DNA from 2 places in the Streptomyces sp. NBC_00273 genome. Region 1 is predicted to be linked to the other one. Evidence: riboswitches for the same ligand, from Rfam matches in the RefSeq annotation. Region 1 holds a riboswitch; the other holds the start of a gene.
The links. Region 1 has a riboswitch for cyclic di-AMP ahead of OG386_RS13620 (M23 family metallopeptidase). Riboswitches for the same ligand answer to the same signal wherever they lie in the genome.
Positions count from the first base shown of each region.

Region 1 (4,323 bases):
CGTCGTTCACCAGAGCCCGGACCGAGGACCGGAGCCGGGGTCCGACCCGGGGGCGGGCTCGGGCTCGGGGTCCGGGGGCCGGGCTCATGAGCCGGCCGGGCTCCGTCCCGGGACGGTCTCGGAGTCGAGGTCCGGTCTCCGGCTCAGGGCCGGCTTCCGGCCCGGGGGCCGCGTTCGGGAGCCGGGCACCGGCCCGGGGGCCGCGCTCGGGGACCGGGAGGCCGACTCGGGGGCCGCGCTCGGGGCCTGTCCCCAACTCCGGGGGCGCACCCCAGGAGCCGGGCTCCGGGCAGTCCTCCGGCCTCACCCGGCCTCACCCGGGCCCGCCCCGTGCGCTCACCCCGCGGGACCGCGGCCCCGCGGGCAGCGCGAACCCCGAAGAAATACCGCTCGCCGAAAAGGGCCCGCTGATATCCGGCCCGGCGCACGCCTAATTAAGCTCGGCCGGAATTCCGCACGGCGAATTGTTTCGACGCACGGCACATAGGCCGCCGTACAGCGAATTCACGCGACCCCACCCTTTGTATACGGCTGCTGTTAATGCCGGACGCTCGACATGTTTACGGCAGGTTGCGAAGTGCTCACCGCCGGGCGGAGCCGCAGCCGGTGCGCCCCCGCCGCACGGTCCGCGTGGGCCGCGGTCAGCGCCCGCGCCCGTTCGGCGTCGCCGCGCGCCACCGCGTCCACGATCGCCCCGTGCTCCGCCCAGGACTCCACGGGCCGGTCCGGCGCCTCCACCACGTACATCCACGCGATCTTGTGCCGCATCTGCGTGAGCAGCGCGATCAGCCCGGGGCTGCCGGAGGACTGCGCGAGCGTCTCGTGGAACCAACCGCCCAGGGACCGCAGGTCCTCGCCTTGGCCCCGCCTGGCCCGCTCCTGCCCCAGCCTGACCAGCCCGCGCAGCACCTTGAGGTGCGCGTCGGTGCGCCGCCGGGCGGCTCTCGCGGCAGCCAGCGGCTCCAGGAGCATCCGCAGCTCCAACAGGTCCGCGGCCTCCTGCCCGGTCGGCTCCGCCACGCAGGCCCCCGCGTGCCGCCGCGTGGTCACGAACCCCTCGGACTCCAGGGTCCGCAGGGCCTCGCGCACCGGGACGCGCGAGACCCCGTACCGGCGGGCCAGCACCTCCTCGGTCAGCCGGCCGCCCGGCTCGAACACCCCGGAGACGATGTCGTCGCGGATTGCTGTGCATACCGCGTGCGCAGGAATACGCAAGACCGAACCTCCGCCTATTTCCGACTGCCACCCTCATTGCACGCACATGCGCGTGCTGCGACTCTATTGCAACACACGATAATTTCCGAGAGCGGCCAGAAATACGAAACATTTACACAAAGACGCAACACACAAAGACCCCGGCTCGGGGAGCCGGGGTCTTCGGTGAAGCGGTGCGGGGCGGTGTCAGAGGCTGACGCCGTGCGAGCGCAGGTACGCGATCGGGTCGATGTCCGAGCCGTACTGCGCGCCCGTGCGGGCCTCGAAGTGCAGGTGCGGGCCGCTGGAGTTGCCGGTGGAGCCCGACAGGCCGATCTGCTGGCCGGGGGTGACCTGCTGGCCGACGGAGACGTTCAGCGAGCTCATGTGCCCGTACTGGGTGTAGGTGCCGTCGTTGTGCTTGATGACGACGTTGTTGCCGTACGCGCCACCCCAGCCGGCCTCGACGACGGTACCGACGCCCACCGCGTGGACCGAGGTGCCGGAGGCGGCGTGGAAGTCGATGCCCGTGTGGGAGCCGGAGGACCACATGCCGCCGCCCGCGTGGTACTGCGTGCTGACGTACGAGCCGTCCACCGGGGCGACGAAGGTGTTGAGGCGCTTGCGCTCCTCCTCGCGGGCGGCGCGCTCGGCGGCCTCGCGCTCGACCTTCGCCTTGACCTCGGCGAGGCGCTTGGCCTCCGCGGCCCGCTGCTTCGCGTCGGCCTCGGCCTGCGCCTTGACGGCGTCCTGCTCGGCGACGCGGTGCTGGGACTCGGCCTGGTCGGCTATGTCGCCCGCAAGGTCCTCGGCGACGACCACGGCACCCAGGCCGTTGTCCTGGCCGATGGTGCTGCTGTGGTTGTCCGCGGCGAAGGCCGGGGCGGCGAGGGAGCCGACGACGCCCGTAGTGGCGATCGCGGCGATACCGGCGTAACCGGCGGTCTTCTTGCTCAGGCGGCTGGAGCCACGGTGCTTACCGGTACCAGCGGGACGACTGCCAAACGCCATGAAGGGTTTGATCCTTTCCTTCCTTCTCGCCTACCGGGTTAGCTGACGGGTTCGGAGCAGGAAGGTCTCCTACGGACCTCCTCTTGCGAGGGAGTCCGATTCACCCCAGGGACTGTGGGTCCCCGGCTCCCCAGGCTCGCGCCTGACGGGGACTCGGCGATCGCTGTCCGGTGCCGCGGGTGCGGCGAGCACAACTGACGGGCAGCACGGCCGACGCTAGGCGGATCATCAGTCAATCGCCAAACAGACACGGCTTTTTGTTGCGTACGCCACACCACATAAAAGCAACCTCACCACTAAACGGACAAAAGGGGTTCTGGTGACCAAGTCACCAGAACCCCTTGCTGAAACCTTCAGCCGGCCCTCAATGAGCCGTCATCCGCCGGTCAGTTGGAGACGACCGTGACCTCTCCGATCCCAAGGGCCCGCACGGGCTCCTCGATCAGCGCCGCGTCGCCCACCAGCACGGTGACCAGCCGGTCCGCGGGGAAGGCCTGGACGACCGCCGTGGTCGCCTCCACCGTGCCCGTCGCGGCGAGCTGGGCGTACAACTGCGCCTGGTAGTCGTCCGGCAGCTCCTGCTCGACCTGGTCGGCGAGGGTGCCCGCGACCGAGGCCGCCGTCTCGAACTTCAGCGGGGCCACGCCCACCAGGTTCTGCACGGCGACGTCGCGTTCGGCGTCGGTCAGACCGCCCTCCGCGAGGGTGCGCAGCACCTTCCAGAGGTCCTCCAGCGCCGGTCCGGTGTTCGGGGTGTCCACCGAGCCGCTGATGGCGAGCATCGAGGCGCCCTTGCCGTCCGCGGTGGAGCGCAGCACCTGGCCGAAGGCGCGCACGCCGTAGGTGTACCCCTTCTCCTCGCGCAGCACCTTGTCCAGGCGCGAAGTGAGGGTGCCGCCCAGGCAGTACGTGCCCAGCACCTGGGCCGCCCACACCCGGTCGTGACGGTCCGCCCCGATCCGGCCGATCAGCAGCTGCGTCTGGACCGCGCCGGGCCGGTCCACGATGACCACGCGGCCGGTGTCGTCGGCGGTCACCGGCGGCACCGGGAGGGCCGCGGCGGTGTTGCCCGTCCACGTGCCCAGGGTGTCCGCGAGCACGGCGTCCAGGTCGATGCCGGTCAGGTCGCCCACGACCACCGCGGTGGCGGTGGCGGGGCGTACGTGGGCCTCGTAGAAGGCGCGCACGGCGGCGGAGTCGATCCGGGCGACCGTCTCCTCGGTGCCCTGGCGCGGCCGGGACATCCGCAGGGTGGCCGGGAAGAGCTCCTTGGAGAGCTGCTGCGCGGCGCGGCGCTGCGGGTTGGCCAGCTCGTGCGGGATCTCGTCGAGCCGGTTGCGCACCAGCCGGTCGACCTCGGCGTCGGCGAAGGCGGGGGCGCGCAGCGCCTCGGCGAGCAGGCCCAGCGCCTTGGCCAGCCGGGAGGCCGGTACCTCCAGCGAGACCCGCAGGCCCGGGTGGTCGGCGTGCGCGTCCAGGGTGGCGCCACAGCGCTCCAGCTCGGCCGCGAACTCCTCGGCGGAGTGCTTGTCGGTGCCCTCGGAGAAGGCCCGCGCCATGATGGTCGCCACGCCGTCCAGGCCCTCGGGCTCGGCGTCGAGCGGGGCGGCCAGGTTGACCTCGACCGCGACGACCTGCTGGCCCGGCCGGTGGCAGCGCAGCAGGGTCAGCCCGTTGGACAGCTGTCCGCGCTCGGGGGCCGGGAAGGCCCACGGCTGCGGCTCGCCGGCCTGCGGGCGCGGGTGGAAGGTCATCGTGACGGCTGCCGTGTCGCTCACTGCTCCGCCCCCTCGTTCTCGTCGGAGTCGTCGTGCTGGTCGGACTCGTCGGCCGCGAGCGGCTCGTAGACGAGCACCGCGCGGTTGTCCGGGCGCAGTCGGGCCGCGGCCACGGCCTGCACCTCCTCGGCGGTGACGTCGAGGACCCGCTGGACGGCGGTCAGCGCCAGCTGCGGGTCGCCGAACAGCACCGCGAAGCGGCACAGTTCGTCGGCGCGGCCGGCCACCGTGCTCAGCCGGTCCAGCCACTCGCGCTCCAGCTGTGCCTGGGCGCGCTCCATCTCCTCGGCCGTCGGGCCCTCGGCGGCGAACCGCGCGAGCTCCTCGTCCACGGCCGCCT
Region 1 covers NZ_CP108067.1:3,253,347-3,257,669, forward strand. The annotation lists gene OG386_RS13615 (GntR family transcriptional regulator) at 538-1,215, opposite strand; gene OG386_RS13620 (M23 family metallopeptidase) at 1,402-2,205, opposite strand; cyclic di-AMP (ydaO/yuaA leader) riboswitch at 2,218-2,374, opposite strand; gene OG386_RS13625 (M16 family metallopeptidase) at 2,592-3,959, opposite strand; gene OG386_RS13630 (M16 family metallopeptidase) at 3,980-4,323, opposite strand, start outside.

Region 2 (4,323 bases), 2.7 Mb from region 1:
AGAACCGATCCCGGTTCCCGGCCATTGGTCCGCCTCCCCTAGGTACGCACTACGCAATACGTCCCCGCACACGGTACGGGACCGAGTGCGGGGACGTACGGAGGCCAGCCCCTCAGGGGGGTGATTAGCCCTTGAAGCGCGGGAAGGCGCTGCGGCCCGCGTACACCGCGGCGTCGTCGAGGATCTCCTCGATGCGCAGCAGCTGGTTGTACTTGGCGACGCGGTCCGAACGGGCCGGGGCGCCGGTCTTGATCTGACCGCAGTTCACGGCGACGGCGAGGTCGGCGATGGTGACGTCCTCGGTCTCACCGGAGCGGTGGGACATCATGCACTTGAAGCCGTTGCGCTGGGCCATCTCGACGGCGTCCAGGGTCTCGGTCAGCGAACCGATCTGGTTCACCTTCACGAGCAGGGCGTTCGCGGAGCCCTCCTCGATACCGCGGGCCAGACGCTCCGGGTTCGTGACGAACAGGTCGTCACCGACGATCTGGACCTTGGCGCCGAGGCGGTCGGTGATGGTCTTCCAGCCGTCCCAGTCGTCCTCGAACAGCGGGTCCTCGATGGAGACCAGCGGGTACGCCTCGACGAGCTCGGCGTAGTAGTCGGTCATCTCGGCGGCCGAGCGGGACTTGCCCTCGAACTCGTACTGGCCGTCCTTGTAGAACTCGGACGCGGCGACGTCGAGCGCGAGCGCGATGTCCTTGCCCGGGGCGTAGCCGGCCTGCTTGATGGCCTCGATGATGAGGTCGAGCGCGGCGCGGTTGGACTCCAGGTTCGGGGCGAAGCCGCCCTCGTCGCCCAGGCCGGTGGAGAGGCCCTTGGTGTGCAGGACCTTCTTGAGGGTGTGGTAGACCTCGGCACCCCAACGCAGCGCCTCGGAGAAGGACTCCGCGCCGATGGGGGCGATCATGAACTCCTGGATGTCCACGTTGGAGTCGGCGTGCGACCCACCGTTGAGGATGTTCATCATCGGAACGGGCAGCAGGTGCGCGTTCGGACCGCCGAGGTAGCGGAAGAGCGGAAGGTCCGAGGCCTCCGACGCGGCGTGCGCGACGGCCAGGGACACGCCGAGGATGGCGTTGGCGCCGAGCGAGCCCTTGTTGTCGGTGGCGTCCAGGTCGAACATGGCCTGGTCGATCAGGCGCTGCTCGGTGGCGTCGTAGCCGACGAGCTCCGGGCCGATCTGCTCGATGACGGCGAGGACGGCCTTCTCGACACCCTTGCCGAAGTAACGGTTGGGGTCACCGTCACGGAGCTCGATGGCCTCGAATGCACCGGTGGAGGCGCCGGACGGAACTGCAGCACGGCCGGTGCTGCCATCGTCGAGGCCCACCTCGACCTCGACCGTGGGGTTGCCTCGGGAGTCCAGGATTTCCCGGGCTACGACGACGTCGATGGACGGCACGAGCATCTCCTTCTGGGATGTGACGCTGAGTGTGCGGTGGCGTGTCAGGCCGTGGGATGGCCTTGCCGCCTAGAGCCTAACCGGCTCCGGGCACTGGGCCGCCCGACCGCCCGGACCCTGGGACGAAAAAGCGACCGAATACCCCCCTTCCGGGACATAGGTCGCTTGATCATCGGCGTTCAAGGGCCGCACGCAGCACCGCCCGGCGCGTGGGGCACGCGCCGGGCGGTGGAAATCATGCACGGGGTCAGCTGACGCCCCGTACATGTTCCCGTGGCTTTGCCGCAGTGTTCAGCTGAGCTTCAGCTTCTGTCCCGGGAAGATCAGGTCGGCGTCCGAGACGATGTCCTTGTTCAGCTCGAAGAGCTGCTGCCAGCCGCCCTTGACGCCGTTGGCCTCGGCGATGGTGCCCAGGGTGTCGCCCGTCTTGACCTCGTACGAGCCGTTGCCGGTCTTCGGCGCGACCGGAGCCTCGGTGCGCTCGGAGCGGGTGGTCGGAGCCTCGGGGCGCTTGGTCTCCTGCTTCGGCGCGGCCTTGGTCTCGGCCTTCTTGGTCTCGACCTTCGGCTGCGGCTTCGACTGCGGCTTGGACTGCGGCTTCGACGCCGGGGTCTCGGAGCCGCCACCGGTGTAGGCGGAGTTCGTCAGGCCCTTGCCGCAGGACGGCCAGGCGCCCTTGCCCTGGCTCTTGAGGACCTTCTCGGCGATGGCTATCTGCTGCGACTTGGAGGCCTGGTTGGCCTGCGCGGCGTACGACTTGCCACCGAACCCGGCCCACGTGGAGGGCGAGAACTGCAGACCGCCGTAGTAGCCGTTGCCCGTGTTGATGGACCAGTTGCCACCGGACTCGCACTGCGCGACCTTGTCCCACTCGGACGTGGTGGCGGCGCTGGCGGTGCCCGCGGCCATCAGGGGGGCGGCCACGGCCACACCGGCAACACCGGCGAGCGTGACGATCCGGACAGACCGCTCGATTGCAGTACCGCGACGGTGCTTGCCCTTGCCGGAAAGCAGCATGGAGTTTCTCCTCACCGACGCCTACGAGGTGAGCTGTCGGGTTCGGGCGAGTGAGTTGCCCGGTCGTGCGACCTAGCGCACGTCTTAACCCCAAGCCGGTGGCGTGACCGTCTCTCAACGGCCGCTCCCGGCACCTACCTTGGTTCCCCCGCTCCTGCCTTCGGCGCTTGACGCGACGACTGTTCCCCCCGTCCGCCGGCAGGATTCGGCGATGCGGTCGAAGGAGCTCGCGGTGGCGAGCGATTCAGAAGGTAGACAGGTCCCTCCCCGATGTTCAACGAGGAACATCGGGGAGAAACGGGCCCTACTTGCACTCCCCGCAGGGGCATTTGCGCAGGTGAGGGCGGGGTTTGCGGAAGCCCCGAGGCGGGACACGCCAGTTGACCGGAAGAGACACATGTCTCACTTACAGAAATCCGACATTCAACTCTTTCCGGATAACTGAACTGTCCTTAATGCGGGGTTAGATCCAGGTTCTGGCCGGGCTTGATGAGGTCGGCGTCCTCGCCGATGACTTGCTCATTGGCCTGGTAGAGACCGTTCCAGCCCCCCTTTACGCCCTTGGCAACCGCGATGGTCGCCAGGCTGTCGCCCGCCTGGACCGTGTAGGTGGGGTCCGACGCGGCGCCAGACGGGACCGCCGGCGCGGTCTCCGGCGCACCGCGGTGCTTGCCATTGCCCTCGACAGGAGTGGTGGAGGTGGTCTGCGGGACCTCCGGGTTCGCGGGGGCCGTCGGGTCGACCGGGGGCAGTCCCGGCGTGGTGGGCGAGGTGGTGGGCGCGGTCGGGTCCACCGGCAGCGTCGGCGCCGTCGGGTCGACCGGGGTCGGCGTGCCGGTCGGACCGCCCGGCTGGACCGGAGCCGTCGGGTCGACCGGAGGCGTCGTCGGGACGTCCGGCGCGGGCATGACGGGCAGTCCGACGGACGGCGCGTCGGGAATCAGGAACGGGGTGCTGGACGGGCTCGGAGCCGGGGCCGGGGTCGGCGAACCGTAGTCCGTGGACGGCTTGCCGCCGCCGGTGGACGGAACGGCGTCGTCCGGGCGGGACGGCGCGGGGGCGACCGGGCTCTTGCTGCCGGGCAGACCGGGGTCCACCTGCGCAGCGGGGCTCTCCTTGACCAGACCGGCCGAGGCCGCGCACAGCGGCCAGGCCTGCGGTCCCGTCGAGCCCAGCACCCGCTCGGCGACGGCTATCTGCTGGGAACGGCTCGCCAGGTCGGGGCGCTCGGCGAAGTCGAGCCCGCCGGCGCTCTGCCACTCCTCCTGGGTGAACTGGAGTCCGCCGTAGGCGCCGCTACCGAAGTTCGCGCTCCACGAGCCACCGCTCTCGCACTCGGCGACCTTGTCCCACGTCGACGTGTCGGCGGCGGTGGCGCTGGTGGCGGCCAACAGCGGCATGGCCAGCGCAGAGCCAGTGACTCCGGCTGTGACGACCAGCGCGGGGACCTGGCGGGGGCGTCTGTGACGGCCGTTCCCGGAGAGCATGAGGGATCACCTTTCGCATATAACAGCGGGGTAACGGCAGAACCTAGCGGCCTTCGAACGATTGTCACAAGTCAAGACTGAACCTGACTTTTAATCAGCTTTCGCGCAAGTGTTTTGAGCCGCGAATCGAACGGGAAGAGTACGCAGCCCCCGCATGATCAACCCCCCGCGCCAGCGCAGGTCTTGGGATGGAACGGCTAGTTCCAGATCGGGCAGACGCGTCAGCAAAGTCGCGAGGGCGGTCTGTCCTTCGAGCCGGGCGAGCGGCGCACCCAGGCAGTAGTGGATGCCGTGCCCGTATCCGAGGTGCTGGTTGTCGGTCCGGGAGAGGTCGAGGGTGTCCGGGTCCGCGAAGCGCTCCGGATCCCGGTCGGCGGCCGCGAGGACGACCAGGACCGGGTCGCCGGCCTCGAT
Region 2 covers NZ_CP108067.1:5,940,878-5,945,200, reverse strand. The annotation lists gene OG386_RS26285 (FtsB family cell division protein) at 1-25, opposite strand, end outside; gene eno (phosphopyruvate hydratase) at 125-1,405, opposite strand; gene OG386_RS26275 (transglycosylase family protein) at 1,697-2,422, opposite strand; cyclic di-AMP (ydaO/yuaA leader) riboswitch at 2,426-2,598, opposite strand; gene OG386_RS26270 (transglycosylase family protein) at 2,875-3,909, opposite strand; gene OG386_RS26265 (cytochrome P450 family protein) at 4,000-4,323, opposite strand, start outside.
Region 2: it holds a riboswitch for cyclic di-AMP, as region 1 does, so the genes downstream of both, OG386_RS26275 (transglycosylase family protein) here and OG386_RS13620 (M23 family metallopeptidase) in region 1, are expected to answer to the same signal.